4 regions of the Trichocoleus sp. FACHB-46 genome follow, and region 1 is predicted to be linked to each of the others. Evidence: predicted binding sites of a transcription regulator. Region 1 holds the regulator's gene; each other region holds the start of a gene.

Region 1 (4,600 bases):
CGTAATCGCGACCATCTTCAATTTGGTCAACCAGTTGTTCTACTTCCGGTCTGGTGATTTGAATAATCTGCTCGCTGACTTGACCAGTACCAGGACGGGTCAACTTGATAGCGTTACGATTTGCTTCTCGCAGTAACTGGTCTATTGCTTGCTGAGCGCCTGTGGGAGAAACGATCCGCACGACCCCTGCTGACAACACTTGTCCCCGGAAGAGAGCAACGTTGCCTTGGCGTAGGGTTTCATATTGCGCTTGATAGTACTGGTAGTACCGCTGCAAGGTTTGAACAGCTTTCTCTAAATTGGCTTGTTGAATCTCTAAATCTTTAGTTTCTTTAATCAAGTTTTGGCGCTCGTTATCCAGTCGGTCGATCTCGGAGCGGAGTCCCGTTGCTTGCTGAGAAACAGTGCTTAGTTGCGTTTGAGTTCGGTTTAGTTCTACTTCGGTGCGGTCTTTGGCATCTTCAATCCGATCCTTTTCTGCTTCCGCGCGGCTCAGTTGGCTCTGAGTTTGATCGAGCTGAGCTTCGGTGCGAGCTCTTTCGGCCTCGACTCGACCTAGCTGGGTTTGCGTACGATTTAGCTGTGCTTCTGTCGTCGCTTGCTTGGCGATCGCGGCCTTAAGAAACAAATTAATCCGATCCAGCCGTTGTTGGGCCGAAACTTGCTCCGCGCGAGCTTGGGTCAGCTCTTGCTCAACTTGGTTTTTTTGAACTCTCGTCTTTGCTAAATCTTCTCGCGCCCTAGAGAGGTTTTTCTGAATTTTGCCCAATTCAAAAACGCCAGTACGGAGTTGATCACTCACAGCAAACAAAATGGCGAGTGTAGAAGCAGAAATGATGCCACCCGTGACAATCGTCACCAAGACCGCGGTTTTGCGAGGACGCAAGTTAAACAAGCTGAGGCGAGCCTTGCCTACGCGCGTACCGATGCGATCGCCCACCGTTGCGATCACACCCCCCAACACCAAGATTGCCACAATTAAGATGTACCCGCTGGTCATCTACCCTCAGGAAGCCATTTGGCTCACACCCAACTCAGATACAGCCTATCTCATGCCCCAGAAGTTTTGTGTGCCATCACACCTGTAGGACGACAACAAGCAGACCCAGATAGCAAAAGTTGCTGCCTTGCCTCAGCGTCAGGAGAGCATCAGGGCTCTCTTTGTTTCCTCGCAGGAGTGCCATGAAGCACCTTCCTCGGCCAGAGAGCTGTATTCAAGTCGCTGTAAGCGCTTGTTATTACTAGAGGTTAACCATAGCAGATCAACTGAACTGTTGACTGAGAGCGACGGGATTATGAACCGTAATTTTTTTCTTATGGATGGAAATCATCTTCTCCTGTCGCAGATCTCCAAGTAGGCGTGTGACTGTGACACGGGTGGAACCAATCGCTTCTGCGATCGCCTGATGCGACAATTTCAAATCAATTGTGATCCCGTCAGGGCCAGGAACGCCAAAGTCACGACAGAGGATGAGCAAGAAGCTGACCAAGCGTGATCCCATATCTCGGTGGGCCAAGGTTTCGATCATCATCTCAGTCTGCAAGATGCGCGAAGACAACCCTTGCAACATCAGCATCGACAGCTCTGGGTTATCCTTGAGGGCTTTTTCCACTTGCTCAATGGGCACCGACAGCAATTCCGCCGGAGTAAAAGCAACTGCGTGATAAAAGCGATCGGAGCGATTGCCCGTAATCAGCGAGAGAACCCCAAAGACACTATTTTCTCGCAGCAAGGCTACGGTGATTTCTTCGCCCGCTTCATAAACGCGAGACAGTTTGACCGCACCTCGGACCAAAAAGTAGACACGCTCCGCTGGATCACCGGGGAAGAAAATCGTCTTGCCTCGATCAAACGTTTCGATCACGGGAGGAAATGCTCCGCCTCCCAGTTGACGAAACACAGATGCTAACGGCCTATCCTGCGTCATTACCATATCCTTTTACCTTTTCGATGCCCTTCTCCAACCTTCATGGGCCGCTCGTCTGGAGATGAACCTTACGAAGGTGAGCCAACTGTAAGCAATTGATGACTTTAGAACACTTAAACTTACTCCAGAGTCATTTTTTGTTCTATTTGATACACAATCGGCCAGCGATCGCCAATGGCTGAAGAATTTGGCTGCTGTTTCGAGGACTACAAACGAACGGATCTTAGCTGTAAGCGATCTATTTAGACCCTATCTTACTCCCCCTAAAGACAGATATCTTGTGATAGGACTCAAGGCAGCGTATCACCCTGCCAGCGACAGTAGATGTCAATATCTTTAAGCCCCCATCTTTGAGTATTCTCGTAATTGCCCTTAACGAAGAGATTGCCATGCTGGATCTGACCGGAAAAAATGCCTTAGTCACAGGCATTGCTAACAATCGCTCGATTGCTTGGGGAATTGCCCAACAACTCCATAAAGCGGGTGCCAACCTAGGGATTACCTATCTGCCCGATGAGCGGGGCAAGATGGAAAAAAAAGTAGCAGAACTGGTTGAACCGCTAGAACCCAGCTTGTTTGTGCCTTGCAATGTGCAAGATGATGCTCAGATTCAGTCCACCTTTGAGACTGTGAAGGAGAAGTGGGGCAAGCTAGATATCTTGGTTCACTGTCTGGCCTTTGCCAACAAAGATGACTTATCTGGCCACTTTAGCAACACCTCGCGGCCAGGATTTACCACAGCCTTAGACATCAGCACTTATTCGTTAATTCAGCTCAGTGGTGCCGCTAAACCCCTGATGACAGAAGGCGGCAGCATTGTCACATTGACCTACTTGGGCGGGGTGCGTGTGGTGCCCAACTATAACGTTATGGGCATTGCCAAAGCGGGCTTAGAAATGAGCGTTAAATACTTGGCCGCAGAACTGGGCCCCCACAATATTCGAGTCAATGGCATTTCTGCTGGCCCAATTAGAACTCTCGCCTCCTCTGCGGTTGGGGGAATTCTGGACATGATTCATCATGTGGAAGAAGTGGCACCCCTGCGGCGCACTGTGACTCAACTAGAAGTTGGCAATACAGCGGCGTTCCTATGCAGTGATTTGTCCAGCGGTATGACAGGGCAAATCCTCTATGTTGATTCTGGCTATGAGATCATGGGGATGTAGTGGCTGCCATTAAGTGACTACAACCGTTTGGCCTGCCTGCGCAGGCTCAAAGTTTCTCCCTTCCAGTTTTTACTTCCCAGTATTGAGTAGGGCCTATGCAGACTAGCATTCATGAAGCGTCTTCCCAAGAGCACCGCACAGCCTTCGAGCAGGCCAACGGAGCATCATTAGAACCCGTATTTTCAGGACGAGTGGCCTCAGTCAGCCGCAAAACAGGTGAGACAGATGTGCATGTCACCATTAATTTGGATGGACAGGGTCGCTGTGTAGCAGCCACAGGTATTCCATTTCTCGACCACATGTTGCATCAGATTGCTTCGCATGGGCTGTTTGACCTAGAGGTGCGAGCGACGGGTGACTTAGAAATTGATGACCATCACACCAACGAAGATGTGGGCATTACCCTGGGTCAAGCTCTGGCTAAATCGTTGGGCGATCGCAAAGGCATTGTCCGGTTTGGCAATTTCCTCGCGCCCTTGGACGAAGCTCTAATCCAGGTAGCTCTAGATTTATCTGGTCGGCCTCACATTAGCTATGGCCTGCAAATCCCTACCGAACGAGTCGGCACTTACGACACGCAACTGGTACGAGAATTTTTTGTGGCAGTGGTGAATCACAGCCAGATGACGCTGCACATCCGTCAGCTAGATGGCATCAATTCACACCATATTATTGAAGCCACATTCAAGGCATTTGCTCGTGCTTTGCGCGTTGCTACAGAAACCGATCCCCGTCGGGCTCACACCATTCCCAGTTCCAAAGGCGTTTTGTAATCTATTCTTTCTCCGGGGATTGGGCTCGGGTGCGATCGCTCAAAAACTTCAACTGCTGGTAGAGCATGGCAATTTGTGGAAGCTGCACTCCTGCGGCTTGGGCAGCTCGTAGTGGGTTGCCAAAAATTGCCTCGACTTCCAGAGGTCTGCCTTCGTCGTAGTCAATTTTCATGCTGGTGCGGTAGGGCTTCATCTTCACCGTGTCATCCAGCATTTCTTGAATAAAATTATCGGCGATCGCGCGACTCTGCACTTTTGCTCCTAAGGCAACTTCTCGCATCAATTGCTCTGCCAAAGCATAAGTGTAGCGATCGGCCATCAGCGCATCAGTTGTGGCGTTGAGGACCACTGACAAGCCGTTGAAGGGAATATTCCAAACCAGCTTGCGCCAGCGGGCTAGGAGTAGGTCTGCCGCCAAGTGGATCGAGATGCTCGCCTGGGTAAAGTCTTGAGCGATCTGAGACATGCGCTCTGTGACACCACCCACTTGATAGTTTGCTGCGTACTCACCTAAGGTAATGGCTCCGTAGTCAAGGTGGCGAATGTGGCCAGGACCCACTTTGTTGGAACAAATAAAGCACAGTCCACCCATGACGCGCTCCGCACCTACAATTTGAGCCACTTCTGCTTCTAAGCCCAAGCCATTTTGCAGCACTAAGACAACGCCATCTTCTTTGAGCACCCGAGGAAGTAGGGCTGGCAACAAGTGATTGTGGGTACTTTTGAGTGCGAC
Region 2 (4,600 bases), on a different contig from region 1:
AAGACCTGAATCTAACGCTGAACTCTGATTTGGTTCTCCCCACAGGTTCTACCAATCAGTAAGCTCAATTAGCGTCATAAGCGCCATAGTTAAACTGCAAACATTTCAGTTTGACTTAAGCACTCCAATTTAGATACGCAACTTCCCACTCAACCAAACAGCGATCGTGACCTTCGTAGTTGCGATCGTTTTTGTTTAGCAGCTTTTTGTTTGAGGGCTTTTTTAGGTGGCTTTGGCCGTTGAAGCGAGCGGTAACCAAACGACAAAAGCGGTTCCTGGTCCCACCGTCAGGGGAAGAGACCGCACAAAATGCACAATGCTGCTTTGCTGCGCGGGGCTAAACACTTGAATCTCGCCTTGCATTTGCTGCACCAAATCATGGGCGATCGCTAAGCCCAACCCAGTCCCCGGAATCCCAGTCTGGGCTTGTACCCCCCGGTAGTGCCGCTCAAACAAATGCGCCAGATCTTGAGGAGGAATCCCTGGTCCTGTATCCCAGATAGCAATGCCTAACCAGTCAGCATGGCTGCGGGGTAGGGGCACAGACCAGCCTGTACTGACTTCCACATAGACTTGCCCTTGCGCGGGTGTATATTTCAGGGCATTGTCCAACAGGTTGCTTAATACTTCTCGGAGCGCCTTGGCATTAGCTTTCACCCAAGGCAAGTCAGATGGCATATGGGTATATAGCGCTAGCTCTCGTTCTTGCGCGATCGCGCTCGCCGAAGCAATCAGAGGCTCTAGGATACTAGCGAGCGCGCAAGGCTCTAGCTTGAGATTGACACCTGTCAGAAATCCAGCCGCGGGCAGTAAAGGCACAGAAGGCCCAGATCGAATACTACTCGCCCGATTGACACTTGACTCAGAGCGGTCAATGGCAAAGTCAACCGACGACTCAAACTGCGAACTGGCAGGCACAGCGGTATTGGGCGGTGTAGAGCTGTCTGTCTGAGCAGGAGCGAGTGTTAAAGGCGTTGAATCAGCTCTACCCAAATCAATAGCTTGGTCAAACTGTTGTAACAACTCCTGTAAGCGATCGCTCTCTCGCACAATGCTGCTAGCCACATCCCGGTTTGGGTCTCCGGTGCCAAGGCGTCGCAGCAAGAGCTTGCCAAAGGTTCGCATCGCCGTTAAGGGATTGCGAAACTGATGTAACAATGTGTCGAACAGATTAGATTGTTGAGCCTGGAGCCGCCGCTGTTGATGCTGTTCCCGTTCTAGCCATTGACTGCGTTGGTCTAAGACACAGCCCAACGCTAAGGTATGAGCTACTTGTTCAATTTGCGATCGCTCCTGTTCACTCCAAGCGCGATCGTCTCGCTCGGTCACGAGCAGTCCCATCACCATACCCTCATGCATCAAAGGCAATACAACTTGGCGTTGGTGCTGTAAAGCCTCGTTATGGAACTGCTCTGGATTGGGGCCAACTTCATCCTCTGCCAAGAACGGTGGGCTCAAAGCAGACTGAGTAGACGTAGCAGGGTTAGCATCTGCCGCTAGCAAGCGCGGCAGTGTTGCTTCTGCGGCAGGTAATAAAAAGTGCTCATCATCCCAAGCAGCAGCGCTCTCAGGATAAGCCACCACTGGAATTAGCTTGGCCTCAGTGCCATCCGCCATTTCTTCGGTCAGGTAAACCACGCTGAGAGAAGCTCCTAACCCCTGGGTCAAGAGCTCTACCTGAGCGCGACAAAGCGCCACAAATTCTGAGCTAGTAGGTATCAGCATGCAGACAGTCGCAGATGGTTTACCTCAAAACAAACCCTTCTACATTCCCTGAACTAACACTCCGTTGTTGGCCATGTTTTGCCACCATATACATCTATCTATCGGCTCTTTATGAGTTTCTAGCCTAGTTTTGTGTTTTTAATATAAAGATTTTCAAAGTCTTATTAAGATTATTAGGCGTTCATCCACTGATAGGACCTTTCAAAAGGTCTATCTAGTCTTTGTTGAAGCCAGTTGTAGAGTTTTGTATCAACGACTTAAAAGAAGTTGAAATTTTGAACTCAAGCCGATATACTTGCGACGGTTTTGTAACTATCACTACACCTGTCGGCAGAAAGAGGAGGTATCGAGATTGGCCAGGAGACGCAAGCGCAAAAGTCGTCGTCGCCTAGAAGGGCGCAGGATTCTGGAGTTAGTGCCTCAGTTTAGCATTGAAAGTGGCGAAGAAAAACCAGTTACAGCTGCTCGAAAATTCATTCAAGCACAAGCTATTCTTCCCCCAGCTTTGCTACTTGTAAGGCGGAACGAGCATACCACGGACCGGTACTTCTGGGCTGAAAAAGGGCTCTTCAGTGCACAGTATGTCGAAGAGAACCATTTCTTGTTTCCCAGTTTGAGAGTATTGATTGGTGATACAGAAGATGCACCTGTGGCTGTCACCAGTCACTAAAGCTCAATTGGTCGAGCTTGCAAATGAGTCTGTTGGGAACATTTAATACTTTGCTGACACGGGAAATCAGTTGGACTGATATAAACAAGGACCCCACTCAAACCACAACGTTTGAATGGGGTCATTTGATTTAGCTCTCAAGCCTTCTCTAGATAGTAGGGCGCAGGAGAAGCGAATTAATCACAAACCCTTAAGTTAAGGGCTCGCTGCAATTCGGCCAACTCATCTCGATGAGCTGTGACTGTAACGCGGCTCCAAGATTGAGACTTTTCTGACTCAAGGGGTTCAATCTTGAGGGAAACTTGTTCTGGGCGCTTCGCTTTTTGCCAGTAAAAGAAGCCTGCTAGAGGTGCCAGAAGCACGGTCCCTAGCAAAATCTGTGTCAGTCCAGGCAAAAGCATTGATAGTACTAGAGCCAAACACAAAATGCCTGCGGCAGCCAATACCGTTAAGAAGACGGCCAAAAACCAGCTAGGCCGTACCACGCCTTGAAATGTTACTTGGTTTTGGGCTGGATCGAGGGCTGCAACTTTGTAGGCGCGTTGGTCAAAGTATTGTTGCACTCGGTTGAGTAACGATTCCTCTGCCTGTTCTGCAATCAGTTGTACTGCTCGCGTTCTGTCTTTGACGGAAGCTCGAATGAAAAACATGAGACCCACCACCATCAGTAAGGTCATCACGAATATAGATGGCAGAATGGCAGCGTTCATAAAGATGGGGTAGGAATAACAAACGATATCCCTATACTTTACATAAGTATAGAAAGGTTTTAATCTGCTTCTAGTTGGTAGTAGGTGAGACCGCACAACCTTAGCTCTGTTTGGGACTAGCGCGATCGCAGCCTTACGACAGATTCTAGGAACTACGGCCCACCAAGCTTAGTTGTTGTCACCGGGTGGCAAGTTGCCAGTTGCATATCCTTGCCAGAGACGAGATAATTCTTGAGCCCGCTCAGACCACTCTGGACGAATTTGATACATCCGGCGTGGCCGTCCTCGTCCTTCTACCTTGCGCCAATAACCCTGGATGGCTCCTTCATCCTCCAGAAATTTTAGAGCGCTATAAAGGACTGTATCTGAGAGACGATAGGTGCGATACTCGTTCTCTAAAAGTTGAATCAACTCGGTTCCGTAAGAATCCCCTCGCTGCAATACTGACAGGACGTAACAAACGGCGAGTTCTTTATTGAGATAGATCGGTGGGGGATCTTGGAAAAACTGGTAGATATCTTCAAATCGCATGGTTAAACCCATAATTAATCAATCCACTTTAAAGCTAGGGTGTTGACGTTACAGTCTTAGACAACAGCAATAGCGCAAGAGTGCCAACCCATCTGATTAGTCCTCTGTTGCTATCTATTTGCCCTTAGTTGATGTAAGCCTGTGGTGCCTAAACTCGTGGCTAGTTTCTAGAACAGTGAGCTTGGCATGACTTAAAGGAGAGTAGATGCATATTCTCGAAAAGCTCTAGATAGTGCCGTTAACTCTCACACTAGATTCAGAGAGTCATGTTGAATTTAGCTTGGTAATTACAGACTAGAGTGCCCGTCCTTCATCCCCTCTACTCAAGTAATTAGAGGGCGTAATATTAATTCTAGACATTTAATTCTGAGTTCGTCTGCCAGATTTTCATCAGATTTCACCTTTCATCCAAATGGATGATCTGCATGGATTAAAATCTGAGGAGCAACTAAGGGTATAGGCGAGGTTAAGGATAGCAATTAGGGTTGCAGAATAAAGAAATAGGCTGGATTAGAGCGATCGCTCTGTAGGCAATTCATCACTTTGCAACTCTTACCCAAGGTCGTTAAAACAATTTTTTTAACCTACCCCACAAATGGCTGAGCCTGATAACAAATAAAGTTATGCTTTAGTTACCTTGGATAGATGAACAGCCAGGTTATTACGCCCGTTTAGAGCATCATGTTGAATCAGCCAGACTCTTCTGCAATTCCGCCTGCAATTCGTCAAATTGCCACTAACTTCCGCTGGACTGGCTGGATTAGCCTCAGTATCCAAGCAGTCTTAGGGGTTGTTTCTACCGGGGTTTTAATTCTGGCTAGCTTTAGCGGTCGAGCTGGAGCGGCTTCCAATGCCACGCGAGCGGGTACTGGCTTTGGCATTTTCTTTGCTGTCTGTGGATTGGTGGCTTTAGGGATCAGTATCTACTGGTCATTTCGATATGTGCGGATCTCTCGTCAACTAC
Region 3 (4,600 bases), on a different contig from region 1:
TAACTCTGATCTCTAGAGGGTCAGCAGCGGCGACGAAATCATCCAAAATTTGGTTGATCGATTCTTCGTGGGAAATATAGCGATCGCGATAGCTATTGATATACAGCTTCAGCGCTTTTAGCTCTACCACGCGCTGATCAGGTACATAGGTAATGTGAATCGTAGCGAAATCAGGATATCCCGAAAACGGACACTTGCAGGTAAATTCTGGCAAGGTGATGCTGACATCGTAACGTCGTCCCAGCCGAGGATTGGGAAAAGTGATCAGTTGTCCTTCAGCGATTTGCCGTTCTCCGTACTTCACCTGTGACGCAGATTCAGCGATCGCATCAGGCTCAGATACCATATCTGGAGAGGCTGGAGAGTGATTCATAGTCATGCAAAGACAAACGTTGACGAATGGATGGATCTGAGTTTGCGGGCTGAATTTGCAGATTTGTAGCGAATTCCTTGACGAATCGCTGTTAGATTGCTCTAATTTCATCTATTCTGGGGCATAGATCAATCGACTAATTGACCAATGCTGCCCTGTAGGATTTCAGCTCAACCCTATGACATCCCATCTCAATACTAAGCCACCAATGCGCAACGTTACGGCCTCTAGTTACACTGGGCAAGCTACAGCTAATGGTTATGCTCCCTCGGTGCCTATTTCGGTATACCGCGAGTTGGCTGCCGAGCTGCAAGCCACCCGCGCCATGCTCGATTCTCTCAACAATCAGAATCAAAATTTAGCCAAGCAAAATCAACAACTACGGACAGAAGTTGACAAAGTTGTTCAGTCCGCTTTGCAGTTACAAAAGGTAGCGGGTTCCCAGCAACCTCTCAGCCGCAGTGTTATGGCTGAAGTAGCGTATACAAGACCCGATATTGTGGTTGAGCCGAGTTATTTCACCCCTGAACCTGCTCGATCCATGCCCCGTAGTTTTAATCCTCGGCCAGAGCCAGCCGAACCTACGGTGGTTTCAGAAAAGCTATTTACTGAGCAAGCAGAAACACGGCCTCGTCGTAATCCCCAAGGGGAGCAATCACCTGAGTTAGGTGGTTTTTGGTTAGCAGCAGTTATCTTTCTGATTGTTGTCTCAGCATTTGGGGCAGGCTTCTTGATTGTGCGTCCTTTTTTACCTAGCCGTTAACTAGATGGTGGTAGGTAGCTATGTATTGCAGCCGCTTCAATTCGCCTCAGTGATAAATAGGTCTGACTAATTCTCTAGGTAGACGATAAAATTTGTTGACAACGTCAAGTCTTATAAAGTACAGCTAAGTACTGCGATGCATGCCCAAACAAATGTATTTTTTGATACAAAAGTCTGGGTTTGAGCGGTGATAGAAAGTGTCATGCTGGTCAATTGGTAGAAAAACGGTCTGAGGAGTTAAGCACTTGAAAAAAGTTGAAGCTATTATTCGGCCCTTTAAGCTGGACGAAGTCAAAATTGCTTTAGTGAATGCTGGCATTGTTGGCATGACTGTCTCTGAAGTCAGAGGCTTTGGACGCCAGAAGGGGCAAACTGAGCGCTATCGTGGTTCCGAGTACACTGTTGAGTTTTTGCAAAAGCTCAAAGTGGAAATTGTGATTGAGGACGACCAGGTTGACATGGTGGTCGAGAAGATCATCACCGCTGCTCGGACGGGTGAAATTGGGGACGGCAAAATCTTTATTTCGCCAGTGGAACAAATCATCCGCATTCGGACTGGGGAAAAGAACCTCGAAGCAATCTGAGCACAGCTGGCAATCGGTTTCCTCAGGGCATTAAAAAATAAGGTTCACCTCAGGAGGTGAACCTTATTTTTTCTCTAACATTTAGAAACAGTTTATTGCTCTTGGCAATTCAGTCTACTTTCAGCGATCGCAGTTGTGGAATTAAAGCCGCGATCGCTTGACCTCGATGGCTGAGTGATCGCTTCACCTCTGGGGTCATTTCCGCAAAGGTGAGGTGCTTTTCTGGCACATAGAACACTGGATCATAGCCAAATCCACCCGTACCGCGAGGAGCATGCAGAATTTCTCCCCGACACACCCCTTCTGATTGCAGGGCGATCGAACCATCTGGGCGAGCGACGACAACGACACAAACAAACTGAGCTTGGCGATTCAGCTCACTGCCGAGTTCAATCAGCAACCGCTCTATACGTTCTGGATCGGTCTGGCCATAGCGGGCAGAGTAAACGCCGGGTGCACCTTCTAGGGCTTCTACTTCTAAACCGGAGTCATCCGCGATCGCCCATTCTCCCGTAGCTTGAGCAATTTGCGCTGCTTTCAGAGAAGCGTTGGCAAGAAAAGTGTCCCCAGTTTCTTCCACGTCGAGTTCGGCTGGTTTGAGCTGCAAATCCCAATTAGAACCAGCCAGATATTCTTGCATTTCCCGCAACTTGCCAGGATTGCCAGTAGCAACAATCAGGGGTCTCATGATAATAAGTCAGGCAGAAACAACAATTCTCCCCTTCCCTAATAGGGAAGGGGTTGGGGGTTAGGTCATTAAAAGGAGTTGGCCCAGTTCTTAGCCCAAGCAAGAGTTTCATGAACTTGGGTGAGGGTTGCGGCTTCGCAGTAGAGGCGGAGGACAGGTTCGGTGCCGCTAAAGCGAATCATTAACCATCGCTGATCAGCTAAGCGAAATTTGTAGCCGTCGGCAGTATTGCAATCAATCACGGCTTGTCCGGCAATTTCAGTCAAGGGATGCTTTTGTAGCTGCTCTAGCAACTGCGATCGCACAGCCATACTCGCCAAGGGCAGATCAATGCGATCGTAGGCAGAGGTAAAGTTAGTTTTTTCCTGTAACTGGCGGTAGAAATCTGCCAGATCTAACCCAGACTGAGCGATCGCCTCTAGAACGTACAGAGCAGATAGGAGGGCATCTCGCTCAGGGATGTGATGCCCGTAGCCAATGCCGCCGGATTCTTCGCCGCCTAGCAGCACTTGTGCTTCCATCATGCGGTCGGCAATGTATTTGTAGCCCACCGCTGTTTCAAATACAGGCAGGTTATACAGAGCCGCCACTTTGGGGATGAGGTCGGAACCGCTGACTGTTTTGACGATTTCGCCTTTGAAGCCCCGACGAGCAGTCAGATGATCAATCAAAATCGGAATCAGCACTTGAGAGCTGAGGAAGTTGCCTTGGCCATCAACCGCAGCAATGCGATCGCTATCTCCATCAAAAACCAATCCAACCGCCAGATTGGAATTAGCAGCTCGGTGAGTTTTGATTTGTTGAAAAAGCTTGTCGAGGTAGCGCGGTAGCGGTTCGGGTGCGCCGCCTTCAAATAACGGATCGCGATCGCTGTTGAGTTCGTGAATCGGCATGCCCAAAATCTGGGCCAAGCCACCCGCTGCGGCTCCATGCATCACGTCCGCAAAAACAGTTAGGTTGCCTTGGGCGATCGCATTTTGAATCAGAGCAATATCGACTTTTTGGCGAATCGCTTCACAGTAGCTCGGCCAAGGATCAAAGCTTTGGATGGTGCCAGGCGAATTAGTAGTTGCAGCGGGTGGCGTTGCTAGCAAGGCTTCAATTTGCTTAGTGACTTCTGGAGATACTGAGCCTCCAAACGCTCCTTTAACTTTTAAGCCCGAGTAACTACCCGGATTATGGCTGGCTGTAATTACCAAGGCTCCCAAAGCATTTTCTTGCTTGGCAGCCCAACTAAAAGCAGGCGTAGGTGCGTAGGTACTGGTTAGCAAGACATCGAAGCCTGCGGCTTGCACTGCTTCGGCAGTCGTACGGGCAAACTCTTCCGATAAGAAGCGGCGATCGTGCCCCACAATAATCGTGCGACTACCTGTCGCCCCATACACTTGAGCCAGAACTTGAGCTGCAATCGGTGCCACCAATGCCAAACGCTCAAATGTAAAGTCTGCGGCAATTACACCTCGCCAACCATCTGTACCAAATTTAATTGAGTCGGTTGCTGGCACAGAGGAAGGGTGAACCATGCTCAAATTCGCCTCCAAAGACACTCTCGCGATCGCTTTTCTTTAAACTGCTCAACTCTAGCATTTGCACTTACGGATGTCTAAAGCACGATCGCGCGATCGCGACCTTGACGCTTCGCCTCATACAAAGCTCGGTCAGCTCGCTGTACCGTATCCCAAGCATCTTGATCGCTAGTTGGATCCTGTTGTGCCACGCCAAAACTAGCACTAATTTCCAACGGTCCAATCGTGGTCTCGAAGGCGGTGGAGCGAATCGCCAGCCGCAACCGCTCAGCGACTTCAAAGGCTCTGTCTAGCGTCACATCCATTAGTAGAATGACAAACTCTTCACCACCATACCGATAAGCGGATGTACCAAACCGTAGCTGTTTTTGCAGTCGTTGGGCCAAGCTGTACAACACTTCATCCCCCACTAAGTGACCATAAGAGTCGTTGATCAGCTTGAAGTAGTCGATATCACACACAATCACACTGAAGGGCGGCTGCAAGTTCCACTGGGCAGGAGCACTGAGTTGAGCCAGCTCCCGCTCTAGCGATCGCCGATTTAGCAATTGCGTCAACTCATCATGAATCACTTCCAGTTGTAAGGAATTATTTTGCAAGCGTAGAGTTTCTTGCTTGAACCAAAGGCTTTGATAGTGCTGGGCATTGGTCAAAGCTACCGCAGCC
Region 4 (4,600 bases), on a different contig from region 1:
TGCCGGGCGCACTTGCAGAAACACCACAATCAATGCAAAAACCATTACCTTGGCCATGCTGGTGCTAGAGAAGAATGTGAAAAAGTCAGCCAATGGGGGCACCGCCGTCAACAAAGGACGAAACGCATCGGAGCCGATCAGATAAGTTAAGGTGCCGATCGCCATTGCGGCCACAATGCTGCCGACCAACTTACCAACACCACCCACAACGACCACCATGAACGTATCCACAATGTAATTCTGTCCAGTGTTAGGGCCCACGGAACCAAGTAAGCTCAGGGCACAGCCCGCCACACCCGCCAGCCCAGACCCCAGCGCAAAGGTGAGCGCATCTACCTTCTGAGTGGGAATGCCCAAGCAAGCACTCATGCTACGGTTCTGCGTCACAGCTCGAATTCGCAGCCCCCAAGGCGATCGCTGCAAGAACAGATAAATGGCAACGACGCAGAAAATAGTCAAGGCCACAATAAAGAGGCGCACCGAGGACACTTGAAAGCTCCCCAACGAGAAACCACTGCGAAGCCACTTAGGCGCGGTGACATCTACGTTTTGTGCCCCAAACCAAGGTTTAGTTACAGCCAGCTTATAAGTTTGGCTGAGGATATTGCCTGTGACCGCAGAAATACCAAACGAGATCGGCAACAGTAGCGCGATCGCCCAACCCCGTAGACGGTGCCAATCCGCACGACGAGACAGCAGCCACATTCCACCGAAAAAGAAGAGGCAAAAGAGGGCTAGACCAATCACCAGCACCCAATTCACGCTCCGCACAAACTGCTGCAAGATCAGGCTCACGCCCCAGGTGGCTAGCAAAGTTTCTAGAGGACGGCCATATAAATACCGCACCACCCCTCGTTCCAAAATTAGCCCCATTAAAGCCGCGACCAAAAAGGCTAAAGGGAGAGCAAAGAGAATGTAAGTTTCTAGCCAGTCACCCCCCAGGCTCTTGAACACATTCTGAACCACAAAGGTGGTGTAAGCCCCCAACATCATCAATTCCCCGTGGGCCATGTTGATCACGCCCATGAGGCCGAACACAATGGCGAGTCCCAGTGCTGCTAGCAACAACACCGAACCGATGCCAATGCCACCCAAAATCCCATCTACCAATCCCGTCAGCAAATCTCTCCCTCCTGCGAGCTGGGATTCTGGAAAAGAATTAACCAAATTCTTTTCCAGAATCCTTTAGCAAAGCGGCACGTAGTGCTATCTAAAATCCCAAATCTCTAAGTGGTCTTGTACTTGCCACCCTTGGCTGGGTCAGACCAATCACAAGCGAAGCCCTTGGTTTCAGCTACATACTGGTTCCAAGGCACAGGAGCTACGGCTTTGTCGGTAGAGGAGACAATCTCAAACAGACCATCGTCCCGCACCTCACCAATCCGCACCACTTTAGACAAGTGATGGTTGGCAGCCAAGCTGACCTGTCCTTGTGGAGCATCAAAGGTTTGGCCAACCGCAGCAACCCGTACCTTCTCCATGTCATCTGCTGTAGCGGCCTTCTCAACCGCTTGCTTCCAGATGTAAACCATGATGTATGCTGCTTCCATCGGGTCGTTGGTGACGCGATCGCTGCCATACTTGGCTTTGAACGCCTCTACAAACTTCTTGTTGGCAGGAGTGTCTACGGTTTGGAAATAGTTCCAAGCGGCATAATGACCCTTGAGATATTCCGGTCCGATCGCCTTGACTTCTTCTTCCGCAATACTGACGGACATAGAGGGATATTTATCTGGCCCCATCCCAGCGCCCTGCAACTGCTTGAAGAAGGCCACGTTGCTGTCTCCGTTCAGCGTGTTGTAGATCACGCCGCCGTTAGGTAAAGCTTGCTTGATTTTGGCAATGATCGGCGTGACTTCTGTACTGCCTAGAGGCAGGTAGTCTTCTCCGACAACCTTGGCACCTTTGGCTTCTAGCTGCGCTTTGATAATTGTGTTGGCGGTGCGAGGGAAAACATAGTCAGATCCCACCAAGAAGAATTCTTTGCCTTTGTTTTCCAGCAGCCAATCGACCGAGGGTTCAATCTGTTGGTTGGGAGCCGCTCCGGTGTAAAAAATGTTTTTGGAACATTCTTGCCCTTCATACTGCACTGGATACCAGAGCATATGATTCTTCTGCTCAAAGACAGGCAAAACTGCTTTGCGGCTGGCAGAGGTCCAGCAGCCAAAGATAGTCGCGACCTTATCTTGGTCAATTAGTTTAGTTGCTTTCTCAGCGAAGGTAGGCCAATCAGAAGCACCATCTTCGACGATCGCTTCAATTTGTTTGCCTAAAACACCACCTGCTTGATTAATTTCTGTGATCGCTAATTGTTCAGCATCTACCACGCTCTTTTCACTAATGGCCATGGTGCCGCTTAGCGAATGGAGAATCCCAACCTTGATGGTGTTGCCGCTACCAGCGGCGGCAGGGGATGCTGCTGTCGTAGGGGAAGCACTCTCGCCTGCTTGAGGGGTGGGATTGTTGGCGCAAGCTTTTAGCAGAATGCTAGTACCAAAAGTGGCTGAGCCGTAAATCAGAAACTTGCGCCGCCCAAACTGCCTTGCCATGTTGTTATTATTCTCCTCACTCAATCTGCTAACCGGTGTCGGAAGTTACATGATTAAAGTGAGATATTATGGCGGAGCTTCTGAGGCTAATTGTATTAGCTTATACAAAATTCCGATAGCAATAAATGTTCTTAGTCTCAAACCCTGAGCTTTGCGTGGGTTAAGTCAAAATAACCCCATGATTGAAAGTTCAAAGCGATCGCCAAACTCTACATACTTCTACATATTCTCTGTAATAAAATTAATCACCTGCTCTAACCCCGTCTGAGTTTTTAGATTGGTGAAAACAAATGGCTTCTGACCTCGCATTTTTGTGGCGTCTCGCTCCATGACGCCTAGGTCAGCCCCGACGAAGGGAGCCAAATCAATTTTGTTAATCACCAATAAATCTGATTTGGTGATTCCTGGTCCTCCCTTGCGAGGAATCTTGTCTCCTGCAGCCACATCGATTACGTAAATGGTGAGATCAACTAATTCGGGGCTGAAGGTAGACGCGAGATTATCACCCCCGCTCTCCACGAACAGTAAATCTAAGCTCTGGAAGCGCTGCTCTAGTTGAGCGATCGCGGCTAAGTTGATCGAGGCATCTTCGCGAATTGCGGTGTGAGGGCACCCTCCGGTTTCTACCCCAATGATGCGCTCTTGCTCCAATGCCTGATGCTTGACCAAAAACTGCGCATCTTCTTGGGTGTAAATGTCATTGGTGACTACCGCAATATTGTATTGCTGACGTAGAGCTTTACATAGCGTCTCTACCAAAGCAGTTTTGCCAGAGCCTACTGGACCTGCGATCCCAACCCGTAGTGTACTCATCTGGAATTCTCCTAGCCAGATTAAAATTATATTCTCTAGATAAATTAAATATTTGGTCTAAGTATTTTCTGTCGTTGCGAATTGTGACTGCACCCAGTCAGAAATGGCTGAAAAACTTCTGAGGAGCATTAAATTTTGCAGCACGAATTCTAATCTCAATCCTCCGGCATCAAAAATTTAAGATCAGGGCACATTTATGTGTATGAGAGCAAAATTTGGCCAATGTCGGTAACCGACCAAAACTTTAAGATAAGGTTAATTTGTATATTAGATAACCATATGTATCAGTACCCCATCAAAGTGCTGTTGGTTGAAGATGACGAGGACGACTACGTGCTCACGCGATCGCTCCTCTCAGAAATTGAGGGTGATAAGTTTACCCTGGAATGGGTCCAGACCTATGAAGCGGCGCTGACTGTGATGGGGCAGCATCGGCATAGTATTTATTTAATTGACTACCGCTTAGGGCTTCATGATGGCCTAGAGCTGTTGCAGGCGGCGATCGCTCAAGGTTGCCGCGCTCCCATTATCCTGCTCACCGGACAAGGTGATCAAGAAATTGATCTAGCGGCGATGCAAGCGGGTGCGGCGGACTATCTAGTTAAAGGTCGAATTGATGCTGCTTTATTAGAGCGAGCCATTCGTTACGCGATTGAACGGAAGCGCACCCTAGAAGCCCTCCGAGCCAGCGAGTCGCGTCTGGAAGGAATTTTAGCTTCCCTCGAAGATGTAGTTTGGTCGGTTTCGGCTACAACCTTTGAAACCATCTATATTAGTCCTGCGGCTGCCGCGCTCTACGGTCGTCCTGTAGCGGAGTTTTACCAAAATCCCCGGCTGTGGCTGGAAGTGGTGCATCCAGAGGATTTGGAGCAGGTCAAAGCCGCATCAGAGCATCTGCTCAAAGTGGGTTTCAAGAATTTAGAGTACCGAATTCTCCAGCCTACAGGCGGAGTGCGCTGGATTCATGACCGGGCGCATGTAGTCTACGACGGAGGCAGCCAAGGCGATCGCATTGATGGCATGGCCATTGACATTACCGAGGCCAAGCAAGCTGAAGCTTCCCTCAAGGCAATTGTCCGCGAAAACAGCCAGTTGGCTTCTGCGATCGCCAATATGACGATTGGGGTGGTGATTACAGACCCCAACCTGCCCGAAAACCCAATTATTTTTGCCAATCCCGGATTTACCAAGATGACGGGCTACACCCCTGAGGAAGTCTTGGGCCGTAATTGTCGGTT

Evidence for each region. Region 1 encodes NtcA, which controls nitrogen genes in cyanobacteria. Its sites were predicted from a motif close to TTTGTANNNNNNNNTACAAA; they were not measured.
Region 2: the regulator NtcA is predicted to act here: its motif matches at 1,969-1,988, upstream of H6F72_RS01500 (DUF3155 domain-containing protein).
Region 3: the regulator NtcA is predicted to act here: its motif matches at 1,288-1,307, upstream of H6F72_RS03070 (P-II family nitrogen regulator).
Region 4: the regulator NtcA is predicted to act here: its motif matches at 2,639-2,658, upstream of urtA (urea ABC transporter substrate-binding protein).

The regions. Positions count from the first base shown of each region.
Region 1 covers NZ_JACJOD010000013.1:393,697-398,296, reverse strand. Annotated here, with positions in the region: gene H6F72_RS09460 (DUF3084 domain-containing protein) at 1-1,000, opposite strand, end outside; gene ntcA (global nitrogen regulator NtcA) at 1,263-1,934, opposite strand; gene fabI (enoyl-ACP reductase FabI) at 2,318-3,094, shown strand; gene hisB (imidazoleglycerol-phosphate dehydratase HisB) at 3,190-3,867, shown strand; gene H6F72_RS09440 (putative 2-dehydropantoate 2-reductase) at 3,869-4,600, opposite strand, start outside.
Region 2 covers NZ_JACJOD010000006.1:258,708-263,307, reverse strand. Annotated here, with positions in the region: gene H6F72_RS01510 (S-layer homology domain-containing protein) at 1-62, shown strand, start outside; gene H6F72_RS30035 (GAF domain-containing sensor histidine kinase) at 223-1,725, opposite strand; gene H6F72_RS01500 (DUF3155 domain-containing protein) at 2,078-2,395, shown strand; gene H6F72_RS01495 (cofactor assembly of complex C subunit B) at 2,572-3,105, opposite strand; gene H6F72_RS01490 (PadR family transcriptional regulator) at 3,274-3,636, opposite strand; gene H6F72_RS01485 (DUF3611 family protein) at 4,318-4,600, shown strand, end outside.
Region 3 covers NZ_JACJOD010000006.1:626,109-630,708, reverse strand. Annotated here, with positions in the region: gene queF (preQ(1) synthase) at 1-373, opposite strand, end outside; gene H6F72_RS03075 (hypothetical protein) at 552-1,136, shown strand; gene H6F72_RS03070 (P-II family nitrogen regulator) at 1,382-1,720, shown strand; gene rdgB (RdgB/HAM1 family non-canonical purine NTP pyrophosphatase) at 1,830-2,408, opposite strand; gene H6F72_RS03060 (phosphoglucomutase/phosphomannomutase family protein) at 2,477-3,931, opposite strand; gene H6F72_RS03055 (diguanylate cyclase) at 4,012-4,600, opposite strand, start outside.
Region 4 covers NZ_JACJOD010000008.1:211,068-215,667, forward strand. Annotated here, with positions in the region: gene H6F72_RS05685 (branched-chain amino acid ABC transporter permease) at 1-1,167, opposite strand, end outside; gene urtA (urea ABC transporter substrate-binding protein) at 1,227-2,549, opposite strand; gene ureG (urease accessory protein UreG) at 2,769-3,362, opposite strand; gene H6F72_RS05700 (EAL domain-containing protein) at 3,642-4,600, shown strand, end outside.